Regions from separate parts of the Novosphingobium sp. ERW19 genome, predicted to be linked through region 3. Evidence: predicted binding sites of a transcription regulator. Region 3 holds the regulator's gene; each other region holds the start of a gene.
The links. Region 3 encodes LexA, which represses DNA repair genes until DNA is damaged. Its sites were predicted from a motif close to GTTCCNCNCTTGTTCT; they were not measured.

Region 1: a site for LexA is predicted at 2,557-2,572, ahead of HGI46_RS21160 (S24 family peptidase). Genes of this name have one in related genera too.
Region 2: a site for LexA is predicted at 1,777-1,792, ahead of HGI46_RS00050 (toprim domain-containing protein). Genes of this name have one in related genera too.

Annotation. Positions count from the first base shown of each region.
Region 1 is NZ_JABAIC010000020.1:23,654-29,087, forward strand. Features, by position in the region: gene HGI46_RS21155 (N-6 DNA methylase) at 1-2,169, opposite strand, end outside; gene HGI46_RS21160 (S24 family peptidase) at 2,638-3,279, shown strand; gene HGI46_RS21165 (hypothetical protein) at 3,292-3,717, shown strand; gene HGI46_RS21170 (DUF5818 domain-containing protein) at 3,714-4,019, shown strand; gene HGI46_RS22305 (hypothetical protein) at 4,019-4,216, shown strand; gene HGI46_RS21180 (hypothetical protein) at 4,241-4,480, opposite strand; gene mobF (MobF family relaxase) at 4,551-5,434, opposite strand, start outside.
Region 2 is NZ_JABAIC010000001.1:10,025-15,458, reverse strand. Features, by position in the region: gene HGI46_RS00065 (hypothetical protein) at 1-17, shown strand, start outside; gene HGI46_RS00060 (HEPN domain-containing protein) at 31-993, shown strand; gene HGI46_RS00055 (lytic transglycosylase domain-containing protein) at 1,090-1,746, opposite strand; gene HGI46_RS00050 (toprim domain-containing protein) at 1,872-2,768, shown strand; gene HGI46_RS00045 (bifunctional class I SAM-dependent methyltransferase/DEAD/DEAH box helicase) at 2,844-5,434, shown strand, end outside.
Region 3 is NZ_JABAIC010000002.1:300,738-306,171, forward strand. Features, by position in the region: gene HGI46_RS04810 (ComEC/Rec2 family competence protein) at 1-128, shown strand, start outside; gene HGI46_RS04815 (energy transducer TonB) at 323-991, opposite strand; gene lexA (transcriptional repressor LexA) at 1,247-1,948, opposite strand; gene HGI46_RS04825 (molybdopterin molybdotransferase MoeA) at 2,068-3,273, opposite strand; gene moaC (cyclic pyranopterin monophosphate synthase MoaC) at 3,270-3,743, opposite strand; gene HGI46_RS04835 (NYN domain-containing protein) at 3,972-4,715, shown strand; gene HGI46_RS04840 (serine hydrolase) at 4,820-5,434, shown strand, end outside.

The sequences.
Region 1 (5,434 bases), on a different contig from region 3:
CAGGTCCTTGCGGCGCTTCTCCAACAACTTGGGCAGCGCGGTGCCGTCCTCCGCGCCATCCATCCAGTCCTCGGCGCCTTCGACACCGTCACCGCTTTCCCAAGCGTCCTTTTCGGCCTTGATGCGCTCCACCTCGGCTTGCGCTGCGGATAGTTGGGTCACATAGTCGGCCATCCGGTGCCGCACGAAGGGATGGGCGAGCAGCTCCTCAAGCGTCACCTTCACTGTCTTCTTGACGTCGCTGTCCTCGTCGTCGTCGGCCTCTTCGTCTTCGAGCGCGGAACGCAGCGTTTCGACCCAGCCGTCGACAAGCTCGGCAAAACCGTTCTCGACGATAACACGGAGTTCGTAGCGGATTTCGTCCCACCAGCCCGCGATGGCGCCCATAAGCGCATAGCGATCGACGCAGCCGACCGGCAGCATCGCCGGCTCGAAACTGTCGAGCAGCTCCCGGCGCAGCGGCATGAGGCGCTTGGTGGTTGGCAGGTCTGCCAGCCCGGACTGCGCCGAAGCCCACCAGGCATCGAAAGCGCCCAGCATCTCTCCGGCCCGGGCGGCGACGCCAGCGTCGGTTTCCACCAAGGCACGGATGTCCGCCCGCTTTGCCACGGCGGGGGCGAAATCGGCGTAGTCGGAATCGCGGTCGCAGAACGGCACGCCAACGTCGAAGCCCTGCGCCATTGCCTGCGGGCGGATGGCTTCGATCTCGCGCTTCGGCAAACCGCCATGAAGGTGCGCGCGGACATCGTGCGGCTCCGGCGGTGGGCTACTGTCGGCGTATCGACGGATGTTCAGGTTTCCGGCTTCGTCCTCGATAATGGCCTTGTTGTCGACTACAGCCGCAAAGCCGGGCACATCGGCGAAGGCATTATAAGCGCTGATGATCTTTTCGATGTGCTCCGGATCGATGAAGTTCTGCGCACGGCCTTCGCGATATTCGCGGTCGGCGTTGATGAAGAGCACCTTGCCCTTGCGCGCTTCGGGTTTGCCGCCCGGATGGCGCATCACCAGGACACAAGCCGGGATACCGGTGCCATAGAAGAGATTTTGGGGCAGGCCGATGACCGCCTCGATGCAATCATCCTTGAGTAGCGCTATCCTGATCTTCTTCTCTTCGCCACCACGGAACAGCACGCCGTGGGGCATCACGACCGCCATCTTGCCGTTCTGCTTGAGGCTTGCCAGCATGTGCTGCGCGAACATGAGGTCGGCCTTTTTGCCCGTCGTCGGGCACCAGCCGAAGCGGAACCGGTCGCCGAACTGGATGCCGCGCTTGGTGTAATTCTGGCTGAATGGCGGGTTGGCGATCACCCGGTCGAAGCGCATCAGGCGACCGTCCTCAAGGTGCTTCGGTTCCAGCAGCGTGTCGCCATTCCGGATGTCGGCGTCGGGAACGCCGTGCAGCAGCAGGTTCATCCGGCAGATCGCCCAGACAGCCCCGTTATCTTCCTGCCCATAAAGGCGCAGCCGCGGTCCTCCGTGCTGGAGGGCGTGCTCGTTCCCCTGGTTCAGCATGCCGCCGCTGCCACAGGTTGGATCGTAGAGCGACGTGCCACCCTGCGGATCGAGGATCCGCACCATGAGCTGCACGACCCCTCTTGGCGTGTAGAACTCTCCGGCCTTTTTGCCGGCGGAGTCCGCAAACTCGCTGATCAGATACTCGTAGGCAGCGCCGAGCAGGTCCGGAAATTCGAAATCCTCATCCAGAAGCCGGTACTTGTTGAAGTGGCTGATGAGCCGCCGCAATTTCTCGTCGGGAATTTCGGATTCGCCGATCTTGCGGGCAAAATTGATGTGACCCAAGACGCCCGACAGCGCCTGATGGTTCGCGTTTTCCAAGCCAGCCAGAGCCTTATTCAACTCGTTGGCGACATTTGAATGGACGTCATCCAGCAGCCTTGTCCATCTGGCTACGGGCGGAACAAAGAACGACTTCTCGTATGATGATGGATGGTCTGCCCGCTGCAGTGCCTCCGCTTCAGACCGCCCTTGGGCTCGCTGTTCCTTGAGAATTTTATCTCGCTGCTGCTCAAACACATCAGAACAACGCTTGAGGAACAGGAGCCCAAAAATATACTCCTTGAATTCAGAGGCATCCATCTTCCCGCGCAATATGTCTGCAGCTGCGAATAGATGACGTTCCAATTTTTCAAGGGTAAGCTTTGACATTACTATTTTGATCCAATTGGGAGTGCTTGAATCGCGATCTGATATCGTCGAGTGCCCCTACCCTTCGAAGTAGCCTTGGGGCAGGCAGCCCGCAACCACCTACCTTGGAGATCTGATTGATTTCCCACGCCGAGTAGGCTCGTTGACCGGCCAATGTGTCCTACGAGCGCGCGTAGCCCGCCTCAGCCGTGAGAGCCCTGCCTCAGGTAGCAAGTTATGCGCACTCTCGTCTTCTCTCTCGGGCGCCTGCCTGACCTAAGGTCAGCAACAAGCCTTGGGTCCCCGGCAACCAAGCGACCGAAGGTGCTCGGCGACGTCCGTGTTCGCGCTAGATATGCCTCGATCTGCTCCAATAGCTCCATCGCCATAGACTCGCTTTAAGCTTGCGTTCCTGTTATGTTCTTACTAGGAAGGCTTCCTAGAGTCTAGGATCGATTTTCCTAGGTGCCCGCGATAGGACTGGCAGTCATGGACGACGCACGGAGAGCCCTGGACGAACTAATCCAGCAACGAGGGGTGAATTACTCCTCGGTTTCGCGCCTGTTGGGGCGCAATGCCGCTTACATCCAGCAGTATATTCGGCGCGGCAGCCCGAGGCAGCTGGACGAGCAGGACCGCTCGGTTCTGGCGCGATTTTTCGGGGTCGATGAGAAGGTTCTTGGAGCCCCTGCCCGCCGCTCAGGCCCGGTGGTCGAGCTCGTCCATGTGCCTTTGCTCAATGTCGAGGCATCAGCCGGCCACGGCGCTCTGGCCGAAATGGAAGCCAAATCCGCGCAGTTCGGCTTCGACGAGAAGTGGCTGCGTCGACTGACCGCGAGCAAGGCATCGAGCCTCTCGATTATCGCGGTCCATGGGGACTCCATGGAGCCCACCCTCCACGATGGCGACGAGGTTATGGTCGATCTCGGGGATGGCCAGTCGCGGCTGAGAGACGGGATCTATGTCCTGCGGATGGACGACATGCTGAGCGTAAAGCGGATTGCCCTCGAACCACAGGGCAAACGCGCGTCGGTCCTGAGCGACAACCCGGCTTATCCAAGCTGGCGCGGCCTCGAGAAACGCACCCTCAATATCGTCGGACGGGTTCTCTGGTTCGGACGGGCGCTCTAAGGTGGCCTTCTGATGCTTGCCCTGCTTGCCGCTTCGATCGTCGCTTCCGGGCAGACATTTACCTGCACGCCCACTCATGTCTGGGATGGTGATGGTCCAGTCTGGTGTGCGGAAGGCCCTCACCTGAGGATCGCGGGCATCGCGGCCCGGGAGATGGACGGCACCTGCCGGACCAATCAGCCCTGCCCCGCTGCCTCGGCGCTTGAGGCGCGCGATGCGCTGGTAGTGCTGATGGGCGGCTCGAAGGGAACAATCGCGACCGGACACGTGGTAGTCAGAGGTCCACGGCTCACATGCCGCTCCGAGGGGTCCGCAGGTGGAAACAGGACCGCTGCCTGGTGCCGTCTGCCGTCAGGTGCCGATCTGTCATGCGCCATGATCAAGACCGGCACTGTCCTGCGCTGGGATCGCTACTGGAAAGGCCCGGCTTGCCGGTGAGCAGCACCACGCATCTGACCGGCATCATCGAATGGGCGGCCAACGGACCGGTGCTGCGAACTGACGGTGGCGGGACTTGGGAACTCGACAACACCCGCCAGGTACGCAAATTCATCGGCGCTCGCGTCGAAGTTGTCGGGGAGCGTTCGGGGTTCAACGGATTTGTCTGTGACCAGATATGGCCAGCCGGACAGCCTCGTCCGACTGCCTTCAAACTCCGGCTCGAACTCCTCCTTGCCGCAGCCTTCGTCGCCTACGGTCTCTACGCGGCGGTTGGCGGTGTCGTCAGCGCGCTCGCCTGATGCTCAGCGACTGGGAGCTCTGGGCCTGCGCCAACCATGTCCTGCAAGCCCATGGGGACAAGGCACCCTTGCACGTCGCCGAACAGATTGGGGCGCTCGCACTTGCTGGCGACGAGGCAGGCATTCGGACATGGCAGGCTATCGCCGAGCGCATTGTCCAGCTGAGCTCCAACGCCCAAGACCGACCACTCCAGTAACCCTCCTCGACAAACCCAATCAGTTCATCCGATCGGCGACAGATCGCCCGGAAACAGACACGATTGCGCGACTGGGCCGCCCTGGCTGTCGCCTTCGATGGTGAAGCCGCGCATGCGTTCGACCAGATGACGAGCAAGATCGACCCTGGCGCTGCGCTGGGCGCGCGGATCATCGGCATTGAGACGGACAAGCGTGTGCTCCGGCGCAACGGCCAGCGCGACTTCGAGATGCGTGAGGAGGATATCGTCGGAGATTCGGGGCATGAGACAATCAGAACAAATAAAGAACTTCGCGTCAACCGGCCATGTGCGGACGCATGGGGACAGTGGGACGCTATATGCCGATCTCGAACGGCTTGGTGATCGACCGGTCAAGCTCTGGCGGCTTGCGTTCCGGCGCAGGAGCCACGCGATCTTTGGCCTGCCCTTTGGCTGCCGCATCGCGGAGGAGATCGACCGTTTCCAACGCCGAGCGCTTCATGCCGGCATTGCGTTCGACCGCCGCTTCAAGCTTGCCAGCATTGTCGACATAGAGGGTCAGGCCATCGCGCAGCCGTGTGACTGTCACCAGGAACGTCTGCTGGTTGGCCAGATTACGCTCGCGGCTGTCCATCACCGCAATGCCGCGATCGGAGGTCAGCCCCTGCGCCATATGGGCATTGAGCGCATAGGCAAGATCGAGACGGCGAAGCATCGGGTCGCCCTGCTCCAGCCTGTGCTCTGCGCCCAAGGATGTCTTCACCACGACAGCCTCTTTGTCGACTGCGATAATCCGGGCCTGGTCGGCATTGAGCAGGCCCCGCTGGTGATCGGTCTCGGTCCACCGGATCTTGTCACCGGTATAAATGTCGAGGGAACGAACTTCGAACAGGCGTAAAGAATCCTGCTCACCTTGCGGCCGGATCTGACCGGGACGAAACTCGAACTGGCGGCCACGCGCGTTCTCCAGCGTGACACGCTCGCGTGCCACATCGGTTCCGACCACCCGGTATTCGCCCGCTGCAATAGCTTGGCTGCGCTGACGCCGCGCGACCTCGACCACCATGCCGGGCGCATAGGTGCTCGCATAGCGCAGCTCCTCGCGGGTCACATTGACGCGCGACAGGGTCTGAAGCCGCATGGTTTCAGGACCAAGCTCGCCGCTGGATTTGAGGCCGGTCTGCACCGCATCGTTCACGGCACTGCGCAGGTTTCGGCCTGAGGCATAGATTGCGGTTG
Region 2 (5,434 bases), on a different contig from region 3:
CGAGTGACTTATCTTAGCCTTCCTGATGCCTTGTTCATTTTGCCCTTGGCACGAGAAGCAAAACCGTCGAATCTGCATTCCATGAACTCCGGCCTCGATCACCTGCCCGAAGGCAAGCGGCGCGAACTTGCACATGTGGTCGAGACCGTGCGCACGGGCTTTGCCGAAGCAATTTCCACGCGTACGCAGCCACGCTTCCGCGCAGGCAAGTTGCTCAAGATAGTCCTGTTCGGCTCCTATGCCCGTGGTGATTGGGTCGAGGACCCGGTGGGACGCTATTTCTCCGACTACGATCTTCTCGTCGTGGTGAACCACGACGATCTCACGGATATTGCCGAATTCTGGGAGGCGACCGAGAACAGGCTGCTTGCCGATCTTTCCGCTGGGACCGTCCTGCGTACACCGGTCAGCCTGATCTACCACAGCCTTGAAGACGTGAACGACAAGCTGCGGCTCGGTCGCTACTTCTTCATGGACATTCTCAAGGATGGCATTGTCCTGTTCGAAGAGCCCGGCTTTCACTTCGTCGAGCCGATGCCGTTGTCGCCTGAGCAAGCTCTCAAGGAAACACGAGACTACTTCGATGACTGGTTCAGCAGCGCGTCGAACTTCAAAGATCTAGCCGCAAATGCTCAGGCCAGTGGCATGCCGAAGGAAGCTGCGTTCCTTTTCCATCAGGCGGTCGAGAGACTTTACCATTGCCTTTTCCTCACCCGGACGCTCTGGAGTCCGAAATCCCACAATCTTAATCGTCTGCGCGACATGGCCGAGGAACTTGAGCCCTCGCTAAAGGACGTCTGGCCGCGTACCGGGCGCTTCGAAAAGCGCTGCTACGCCCTCCTGCGAGATGCTTACGTCAAAGCCCGCTATTCACCTTCATACCGGATCTCCGCCGACGAACTCACATGGATCGCCGGGCGTGTGAAAGAGTTGCAGATTTTGGTGAAGAGCACCTGCGAAGCGCGCATCGATGACCTCGCTAAAGCCGCCTGACGCCAGTTGACCGTTCCGCCGAAAGTGTACCGGCGCTGCGATCTCATCACCTAAGCTTCCGCTTCCAGTTCTGTCGCGCAAGAGGCTTCGTGGAAGCTAGAACTTCCAACTTTGCAGTACATTGCGAACATACTCCGGCGTCTCGCCATTGCGGGGAATGCCGCCTGCACGCTCAACGGCGCCGGGACCTGCATTGTATGCAGCTACCGCGAGGTGGACCACGCCAAACCTGTCGAGCATCTGCCGCAGGTATCGCGCTGCGCCGAAGATGTTGGCAATTGGATCGAAGCGATTGAAGACCCCAAGCTCTTTTGCCGTAGCGGGCATCAGCTGCCCAAGGCCCGCGGCACCCGCCGGGCTGACAGCCAAAGGGTTGTAACGAGATTCTGTCCATACGAGCGCATCAAGCAGGCCCGCAGGCAATGAGTACTTCGCCTCAGCGGCATAGATGTGAGGCAAGTAGCTCGCTCGCCGAAACCCGGATGGGGCCGGCTTGGCATTGGGTTCGTATCTGTATGGCAGGTTGACCCGGCCATCGTCCGACACTGACAGGCGCGGTGCTGGGGCGGTCTGCGCGGAACGCCAGAGCCCATGCTCGACCAGTTGGAAGCCGTTTGATGCTTCCGCAATCCGAATGCCTTCGGATGGGATCGCCGCAGCGCCGTTCGTGGCTGGCGCTGCTATGTCCTGAGCACCGGCCGGGATAGCAGAAGTGATCGCGATGCCCGCGATCAAGAGAGTTCTGATTGTCATTTCTCGATCCTTGTCTAGTCGAATCGAGTGAGAACATATAAAGAACAAGAGATGTAGGAAAACTGGAATGGCGCAAGTGCAGAGCGGAGGCTGCGCGCGGAGGGCACCTCAACCGGAGAAGGTCGATGCCCCCGTTAGACAAAGTTCATCAACTCGAACGCCGCGCCCGCACGATCGTCGAAAGCCTTCAGGGTACATGGAGTCGGGGCATAGGCATGTGCTGCTGCCCCGCGCACGACGACCGCACTCCCTCACTGAGCGTGACACTGGGCCGAAAGGCGATCCTGTTTCATTGCTTCGCGGGATGCTCGAACGAGGAGGTCATAGCGGCGCTTGACCGCCAGGGTGTTCGCAGCCGTGACCTGTTCGATGGCTCGGGTGCGGTTGCCGCTGATCGACTGGAAGAAAGGACCTTCAATTCCAACGCGCGGCGTTTGTGGCACTCGGCGACGGCGATCTCCGACGGCCCTGCCGAAGGATACCTCGCGCAGCGCGGGATCCTGCGTGCCTCTGATCAGCTCCGTTATCTCGAGCGAACGCCCCTCGGGCCGCGCGGGGCTGTCCAATTCCTGCCGGCCATGTTGGCGGCGGTCACGACTGACATTGGCATAATCGCGATCCACAGGACATTTCTCGACGCGCCGAACGCAAAGCTCGCCGGTTTCGATCGGCCAAAGCGTGCGCTGGGAAGCCTTGGCTGTGGTGCTGTCAGACTGGCCCCGCCAGCAGCGGGCCGGTTGGGTCTTGCCGAAGGTATCGAAAGCGCCCTTTCAGCGATGCAGCTGTTTGGCGTCCCTTGCTGGGCAACGCTCGGTAACGAGCGGTTCGGCCTCGTCACGATTCCAGAGAGTGTGCGCGAACTTCACCTGTTCATCGACAATGATGCAGGAGGCGAGCTCGCAGATCAGCGCGCGCGAAGGGCCTATTCACCATCAGGCCGTGTGATCCAGACGCGAGCACCAGAATCGATCGGTTTCGACTGGAACGATGAACTTAAGGCGAGGGTTGCTCGGAAAACCTGATCAGCGAGCCAGAGGGGAGGGAGCCTTCGGCTGATTGAGGTCTGCGAGACGCAGGACCTCGTCAGGAGGTTTCCCATGTCCAACTCTTCCCTCGCCTTCGCGTTCGATCCACCATCTCCGCCGCTCGTCGTGACGGCAGCCAAAGCAATGGCGTCGCAGTTTGCAGAAGGCCGCCCGATTTCGCGCAGCGACATCAACCGCATCATGACGGACCACTTCGGCGGAACCGATGCACTCGGGGCATGGTCAATCCGTGATGCTCACGCTGCGCTCGAGCTGGCGCAGGTTCAACACCTGCAAGCATCAGATCAAATCCAGCTCACGAGCCCGATCGACGAAGCCGAACAGTTCTTCTGCGGTCTCGATGCCCGAATTCCGACCCAGACCAACCGCAGCGACGAGCAGATCGAATGGCAGCAGTTCGCGACGCCGCCGCGCCTTGCCTGGCTTGCTGCCCGGGCTTGCGCGCTGGAAGTCGATGAGCTCGCGCTTGAACCCTCGGCCGGAACGGGGATGCTCGCAGTCTGGGCGGCAAAGGCTGGCGCGCGCCTTGCCCTCAACGAAATCTCGCCGCTGCGCCGCGACTGCCTGACTGCTGTGTTCCCCGCTCCCCGTGTTACTGGATACGATGCCGAGCTGATCGACGAATTGCTCGATCCGGCCATCAGCCCCAGCGTCGTGCTGATGAACCCGCCCTATTCTCACGGGATCGAGCGGGGCCACGATGGCCGCACTGGGGCGAGGCATCTGCGATCGGCCTGGAACCGTCTGGCGTCCGGGGGGCGGCTTGTCGCGATCATGCCTGAATGGTTCGACTGTGCGAAGTTCCTGGCGGGGCTGAAGGGACCGATCTCGCTGCGGCTCAATGCCGCCGTCGAACGCGCGTTCATCAGGCAGGGCACCGGCATAACCACGCGGTTGCTGGTTCTCGATAAAGTGGCAAGCTCCGACGAGCCTGTCGCGATCCGCACACACGACTTTCGCCAGCTGACCGATCTTGTCGATGCTATCCCGCCTCGCGCCAGCCTGGAGGCTGTTCCCGAGCAATCGCGCCTCCCGCTTCGTGCGCCGTTCCTCCTGGTGGCCGCGCCGCGCAGGCCGCTGCCTACACCAGCGAGGATCACTCCTTCAGCCTCCGCCATCGGGTCGCTTACCTACCAGTCACTTGAAACCCCTGCGCCGGTCGCCCCTCAGGTCGGCCACTATCTGCCCTATCGCCCGAGCAGGATCGTCATCGATGGCGCGGCCGGGCATCCGACGCCGCTCGTCGAGTCCGTCGCCATGGGGTCGATTTCGGCACCCAAGCCAGACGCGGTGCCGCAGCTGCCTGACGGGCTTATCGCCAAGGGACTGTTGTCGGCTGCTCAGGCAGAGACACTCATCTATGCCGCGAGCGCTCACGCCCGCGATCTTCCCGGCCGGTTCGAGCCCGAGGACAAGGGCTGCTCGCTCAAGGCGTCGGCGGAAGGTCACGTCTACCGGCAAGGCTATTTTCTCGGGGACGGGACAGGCGCTGGCAAAGGCCGCCAGGTCGCGAGCGTCATTCTCGATCGCTGGGTGCGCGGTGAGCGCCGCCATATCTGGATTTCGAAGAACGAGGCGCTACTGGAAGATGCCCGGCGCGACTGGGCTGCGCTTGGCGGCATCCCGATCGACGTCCAGCCGCTGGCGTCCTGGAAGCTGGGCACCCCCATCGCCATGCGCGACGGGATACTCTTCGTCACCTATCCGACCCTCCGTTCGGGCCGAAACGACGCAACGCGCCTTGACCAGATACTCGCCTGGGCCGGTGAAGATTTCGATGGCGTGATCGTGTTCGATGAAGCGCACGCCATGGCCAACGCCGCTGGCGGCGAGGGATCGCGGGGCAAGGTCAAAGGATCGGAGCAGGGCATTGCCGGGGTGCGCCTGCAGAACCTCCTGCCCCGGGCAAGGGTGCTTTACGCCTCGGCCACAGGCGCATCCGACGTCAACAACCTGGCCTATGCGACGCGCCTCGGGCTCTGGGGGCCGGAGACCGCGTTTGCCAATCGTGAGGCCTTCGTTGCCGATATTCGCGATGGCGGAATTGCAGCCATGGAACTGGTCGCGCGCGATCTCAAATCGCTCGGCCTCTACACGGCCCGGGCCCTTTCGTTCGCCGGTGTCGAGTATGAAATCCTCGAGCATTGCCTGACCGAGGATCAGATCGCGGTCTACGATGCCTATGCCGAGGCCTGGGCCATCATCCACGCTAACCTGCGCGAAGCGCTGGAGGCCACGCGCATCGTCGACAGCGAAACCGGCGGGACGCTCAACTCGGGTGCCAAGTCCGCAGCGCTGTCGATCTTCGAGGGAACCAAGCAGCGCTTCTTCGCGCAGCTGCTTCTGTCGATGAAGCTCCCCAGCTTGCTGCCCGCGATCGACACGGCGATTGGCGAAGGACAGGCAGTGGTCGTGCAGCTGGTCTCGACGGCAGAGGCCATGCTCGATCGGCGGCTTGCCGACCTGTCTGAAGATGAGCGCGAAGCTCTCGAGATCGATCTCTCCCCGCGGGAATATGTCATCGACTATCTCGCCAAGAGCTTCCCCGTCCGCCTAATGGCGGTGTTCACCGACGAAAACGGCAATCCTCGCTCCGAGCCGATGAGTGACGAGGATGGCGCACCTGTGCTTTGCCGCTCAGC
Region 3 (5,434 bases):
GATGGTATCGCTGGCCGGAACCCCATTTACGATTCCATGACATGCAACGCCGCGATGCCATTCGCACAGCGCCGGGATCGCAGAACGTGGTTGGAGAGGCACCGGCGCCGTCGGCTCAAGAGCGATAGGCATGGTCAATGCCGACCCGGGATTCATCGCGCACCGAGGCGTCTGATTTCCGCAGATCCTGAGAGTGGAGGATAGGGAGTTCGTCGTTCCGTCCGCAAGCGCCGGAAGCAGAACTGACGCTGCCGCGGAGGCTGCCTCAATCACACTGGGAGAGGCTGGCCGGGCGAGCCTGAGCGTCGCCCGGCCAAATTCATCAGGGCAGGACCCAGCGTACCGAACCTGAATAGCTTCCCACCGTCGGCATGCCGTCGCCGCCAAGGGCCGGGACGAACCGCGCTCGCGCGCTGACCTTCATGCATGTGGCGGCATCAAGGTCTGGCGATCCGCTCGAACCGGTTATCTCGCACCCCGTTACGCGCCCATCCACACCGATCGAAAGACGAAAGCGGGTCAATCCTTCCCGTTCTTCCCTGATCGCGGCGGAGGGATAGTCGCGGTCCGAGACCCAGGAACCTGGCGATCCTTTTGGCGATGCCGTGCGCACGGCAAAGCTGGGCGAGGGAGAAGGGCGAGGTTCGGGCAGGATACCGGGCACAGGTTCGACCGGCGTGATCGGCGTGAGCTCGATGTCGCGTACCGTGCTGGAAGGATCGGCGGGCGTGATGGCAATATCGGGACGTGGGGCAACCAGCGAACGGTTGTCCGGCTTGGGCGAGGGCTTCACGTCAGGGGGCGGAACAACCGGGGTTACCTTGACCTCTTCGTCTTCCCATTGCTTGGCGGGAAGACGGTCGGTCAGGATTGTGACCATTCTGTTGGCGAAACCTGAAGCGATCGCCCAGATCGCCACGCCATGAAGCAGTCCGACCGCGATGATGGTCTGTGTCTGCCTGCGTCTCGTATTTTCGATTGCATAAGCCATTGGCAACACCTCTTCCGTTGCCGACGCCCCATGTTCTGGCGGGCCGTCCCGGAAAGGGGCGCCCCGTGGCGGGGCATTCGGTAACGGTGGATACTATACCTCTGCGGGGAGTAGCTCCAGAGAAATCTCAACCAAATCGATTGATATTTGCCATAACACGCTCTGACGGAAAAGGCCGCCGCGCAATTTCTGCGCGGCGGCCTTGCAATTCCAACGCAGGTCTGCCGAACAGGCAGAGCGCTGCTTGAACCGTCGTCAGTGATAGCGCCGCAGCAAACCCGCCAGCTTGCCCTGTACCGCAACCTCTTCGGGGCGATAGAACTGAGCATCGTATGCCGCGTTGGCGGGATCAAGGCGGATCATGCCCTTTTCACGATGCAGGTACTTGAGAGTCGCCTCTTCACCCCGCACCAGCGCAACGACGATCTCGCCATCACGGGCCACATCGGTCTTGCGGACCAGCGCGTAGTCTCCATCGAAGATGCCAGCTTCAACCATCGAGTCGCCAGAGACTTCAAGCGCATAGTGCTCACCAGCGCCGAGCAGGGCGGCAGGGACAGGCAACGTCGCTGCTGTTTCCATTGCCTCGATCGGCACACCTGCCGCGATCTTGCCGTGCAGTGGCAGTTCGATGACGTCGTTGGCAGGCGCCAGCGACGCCGCCTTGGCTGCAGTGCGGAGCGGTGTGATCACGGAATTGGTGTTTGCCGCTTCGCGCGCCGCCGCCGGCTTGCTTGCTGCACTGTCAGGCTGCTTCAGAACTTCGAGAGCGCGGGCGCGATTGGGCAGGCGGCGGATGAAGCCACGCTCTTCCAAGGCAGAGATCAGGCGGTGAACGCCAGACTTCGACTTGAGATCGAGCGCTTCCTTCATTTCCTCGAACGAGGGGGAGATCCCCGAACCCTCCAGCCGAGTCTGGATGAAGGTGAGCAGTTCGTGCTGCTTGCGCGTCAACATCGGCGGCCACTCCGCATTGCGCAGCTTCAAAGCAAAGCCGCTGATCTTTCATGGACCGGGGCGGGATGTTCCACACCGGCGAACGAATACGGAACGGATAAGCAACCTTCAACGACTCGTCAAGCAATTCCGCCATTTTCGAGCAGGTAGACCGGAACATCCATTCCAGCTTGTCTGGCCTCCGCGCCTGCTTCCCGCACAACCAGCGCGTTTGCCCGCGAAAGCGGCGAGAGTGCTCCGGAATCCTGGAGCGGGTCGAGCCTCACCGACGCACCGTCCCAGACCGCGCGCAGGAACTCCATCCTGCTTCCGCCCCGTGCCAGCGGCTGCGCAAGCCGGGCTGGAATGGCTTTCGGCAAAGGCGCGCTCGCCCCGAGCATCGCGCGCAGCAGGGGGAGCATGAACAGGTAGGCCGTGACGAAGGCGGAGGCAGGATTGCCGGGCAGGCCGAGAATGATCTGTTCACCGCGCGTGGCTACCAGCAGCGGCTTGCCCGGCTTGATGCCGACACGCCAGAAGTCGATCGATGCGCCAACCGCTTCGAGCGCCGGGCGAACGAGGTCATGATCCCCCACCGACGCCCCGCCGCTGGTGACGATGATGTCGGAAGTGTCGGCTGCATCCAGCGCGCGAACCAGTTCATCGAGTTCATCCGCCACCGGACCGGCATGGCGAATCTGGACCGGCAGGGAAGCGGCCATCGCGCAAAGCATCGGGCCATTGCTGGCGGGAAGCTGGTGCGGGCCGGGCAGGTGGCCCGGAGGCACCAGCTCGTCGCCACTGTCGATGACGGTCAGGCTGACACGGCGGCGCACGGGGAGATGGCTGTGGCCGCCGGCAATGGCGAGCGCGATCTGTGCAGGGCCGATGCGAGTGCCGTCAGCGATCAGGGCCTCTTGCGAACTGAAGTCCATGCCGGCGGGGCGCACATGGCGCGAAGGTGGTTGCGGTGACTCGCCGGTCAGGCGCAGCTCGGCGCCGTCGCGGGCGCTGTCTTCCTTAAGCAGCACCATGTCCGCGCCTGAGGGGAGCATTGCCCCGGTGCTGATGCGGGTGGCTTCACCGGGGCCGACCTCCCCGGCGAAGGGGTGTCCGGCCGCGCTCTCGCCGATCACGCGCCATGGCCCCGGAAGATCGGCGCTGCGCAGGGCATAGCCGTCCATCGCCGAAAGGGCTGCTGCTGGCTGCGTGCGCCGGGCGTGGAGGTCCTCGGCGAGGTAGTGGCCGAGGCATTCGGTGACCGAGCGATGCTCGACGGGCAGCGAAGGGGCCAGCGCGAGCAACCGGCTCTGCGCTTCGGCGAGCGGCAGGGGCGGCGTTTTCATTCCGGAGCGCGCCAGGTTCCGGACTTGCCGCCGCGCTTCTCGATCAGGCGGACGCTTTCGATCACCATGCCTTTGTCGAGGGCCTTTGCCATGTCGTAGATCGTCAGCAGCGCAAGGCTCACGGCGGTCAGCGCTTCCATCTCGACGCCGGTGCGGCCGCTGAGCGAGGCGGTTGCGGTACATTCGATGCCGTCGGCTGCGAAAGCGAAGTCGACGTTGACGGCATCGAGCGCAAGCGGGTGGCACAGCGGGATCAAGTCGCCGGTCTTCTTCGCCGCCATGATCCCGGCAATGCGGGCGGGGCCGAGTACGTCGCCCTTTGGTGCATTGCCGCTGCGGATCGCTTCGAGCGTGGCGGCCGACATGCGGATCAAGCCCCGCGCAATCGCCACGCGATGCGTCTCGGTCTTGCCTCCGACGTCGACCATGCGGGCGGTGCCGGACGAATCGAGATGGGTAAGATCGTTCATCGTTGTCCCTGGAATCCTGAATGGGGGTTTACGGGGTTTACACTGTCCAGAGAGAACTGCGGAAAGGGGTTTCGGGCGTAGCTGTGGCGCGGTTTTTTCGCTTGTTCAAGACGGCCTGGCGACTGGAGGGACCATGGCGAAATTCGCCACTGTAGGAAAGTGTTTCGAACCGGAATGGCAGAATGTTGGGAGTTCGTTAGGCTTCTACCCCCATGCTGCAAGACCACCATGGAAAATGACAAAACACTACGCTTGGGACTGCTTGTCGATGCCGAGAACATGCACCCGAATTACATGCGCAAGGTCTTGCCACACATATTCAAACTCGGACGACCAATCGTGCAATTCGCCTTTGGGGACTTCAGTATTCCCGCGGCGAAGCCTTGGGTCGAGTTTCTGAGAACCAACGTAATCGAGGCGCGTCAGGTCACGCCGTCGGAATCTGGCAAGAACGCGGCCGACATTGCCTTGGTGGTCGAAGCCATGCGGCTTGCCCTGACGGGCAAATGCGATGCGCTTTGCGTTGTGTCGAGCGACCGCGACTTCGTGGCCTTGACGACGTTCCTCAAGAGCGAGGGCTTCGCCGTTTATGGTTTCGGGAAGTCTACAACTCACAAGAAGTATCGTCAGTCCTGCGCCAAATTCTTCGAGGTCAATCTTGACGAAGAAGGTGCAATCGCTGTGCCCGAGGTTCAGGATACGCCCCTGAAGCACGCAAATGCGGGTTCTCTACCTGTGCGCCAACTCAACTGGCCAAGAATCCTGCAGGCAATTGCCCAACTGGCTGACTCTGATGGCTGGGCGCCATTACAGCCCTTGGGATTGGAATTGGGTAGGCAAGGAATAAGTGTCAAAGCGGCGGGCAAAGCGAATTGGGCGAAAGTCTTCAGCACGGTGGACGATCTTGAACTGCGGCAGGACGAACAAAACCTGCGAAGCGTTCGTATTCGGCCAACCGCAAAAGCGGCCTGAGGACAGCAGCGAAAGACTTCTGATCAGCTGCATTTCGGTTCGGCACAACTTGCCGCCCAGCCAACCCCGGCTATTGTCCGCAGTGTCAATAACGGGAGGGATGGATGCGGAAGCGGTGGGTTTTGGTGGGGGCGGCGTTGCTGGCGGGGGGCGCCGGGTTTGCCTCGCTCGACAAGGAAACGCGGGGGATTCTGCTGGCTTTGCCGACCAATGCCGACGTGCTTTCATGGCGGGAAGGGCAGCGTGATGCGGCTTTTCGGGCGATGGACCGGCTGCCGTTTCTGGCCAAGGCCAGCACGATCGCGCCTTCGGCTACGCCTTTGCCGCTCCCTGCGGGCAAGCCTCTGACAGTACCGGGGCTCGATGATTTCATGGACCACCAGCGCACGGCGGGACTGGTCATCGTGCAGGACGGCAAGGTGCGGCTCGAACGCTACGGGCTGGACTTCGATGCGAAGGGCCGCTGGACGAGCTTTTCGGTGGCGAAATCCTTCACCTCGACGTTGGTCGGCGCGGCGTTGCAGGATGGAGCAATCAAGAGCCTCGACGACAAGGTCAGCCAGTATATCCCCGGCCTCAAGGGCAGCGCCTATGATGATGTGAGCGTGCGGCAATTGTTGACGATGTCATCTGGCGTGCGCTGGAATGAGGATTACGAAGATCCGAATTCGGACGTTGCCGAGTTCAACCGCGCCAAGCCGGAAAACGGGCTCGATGCG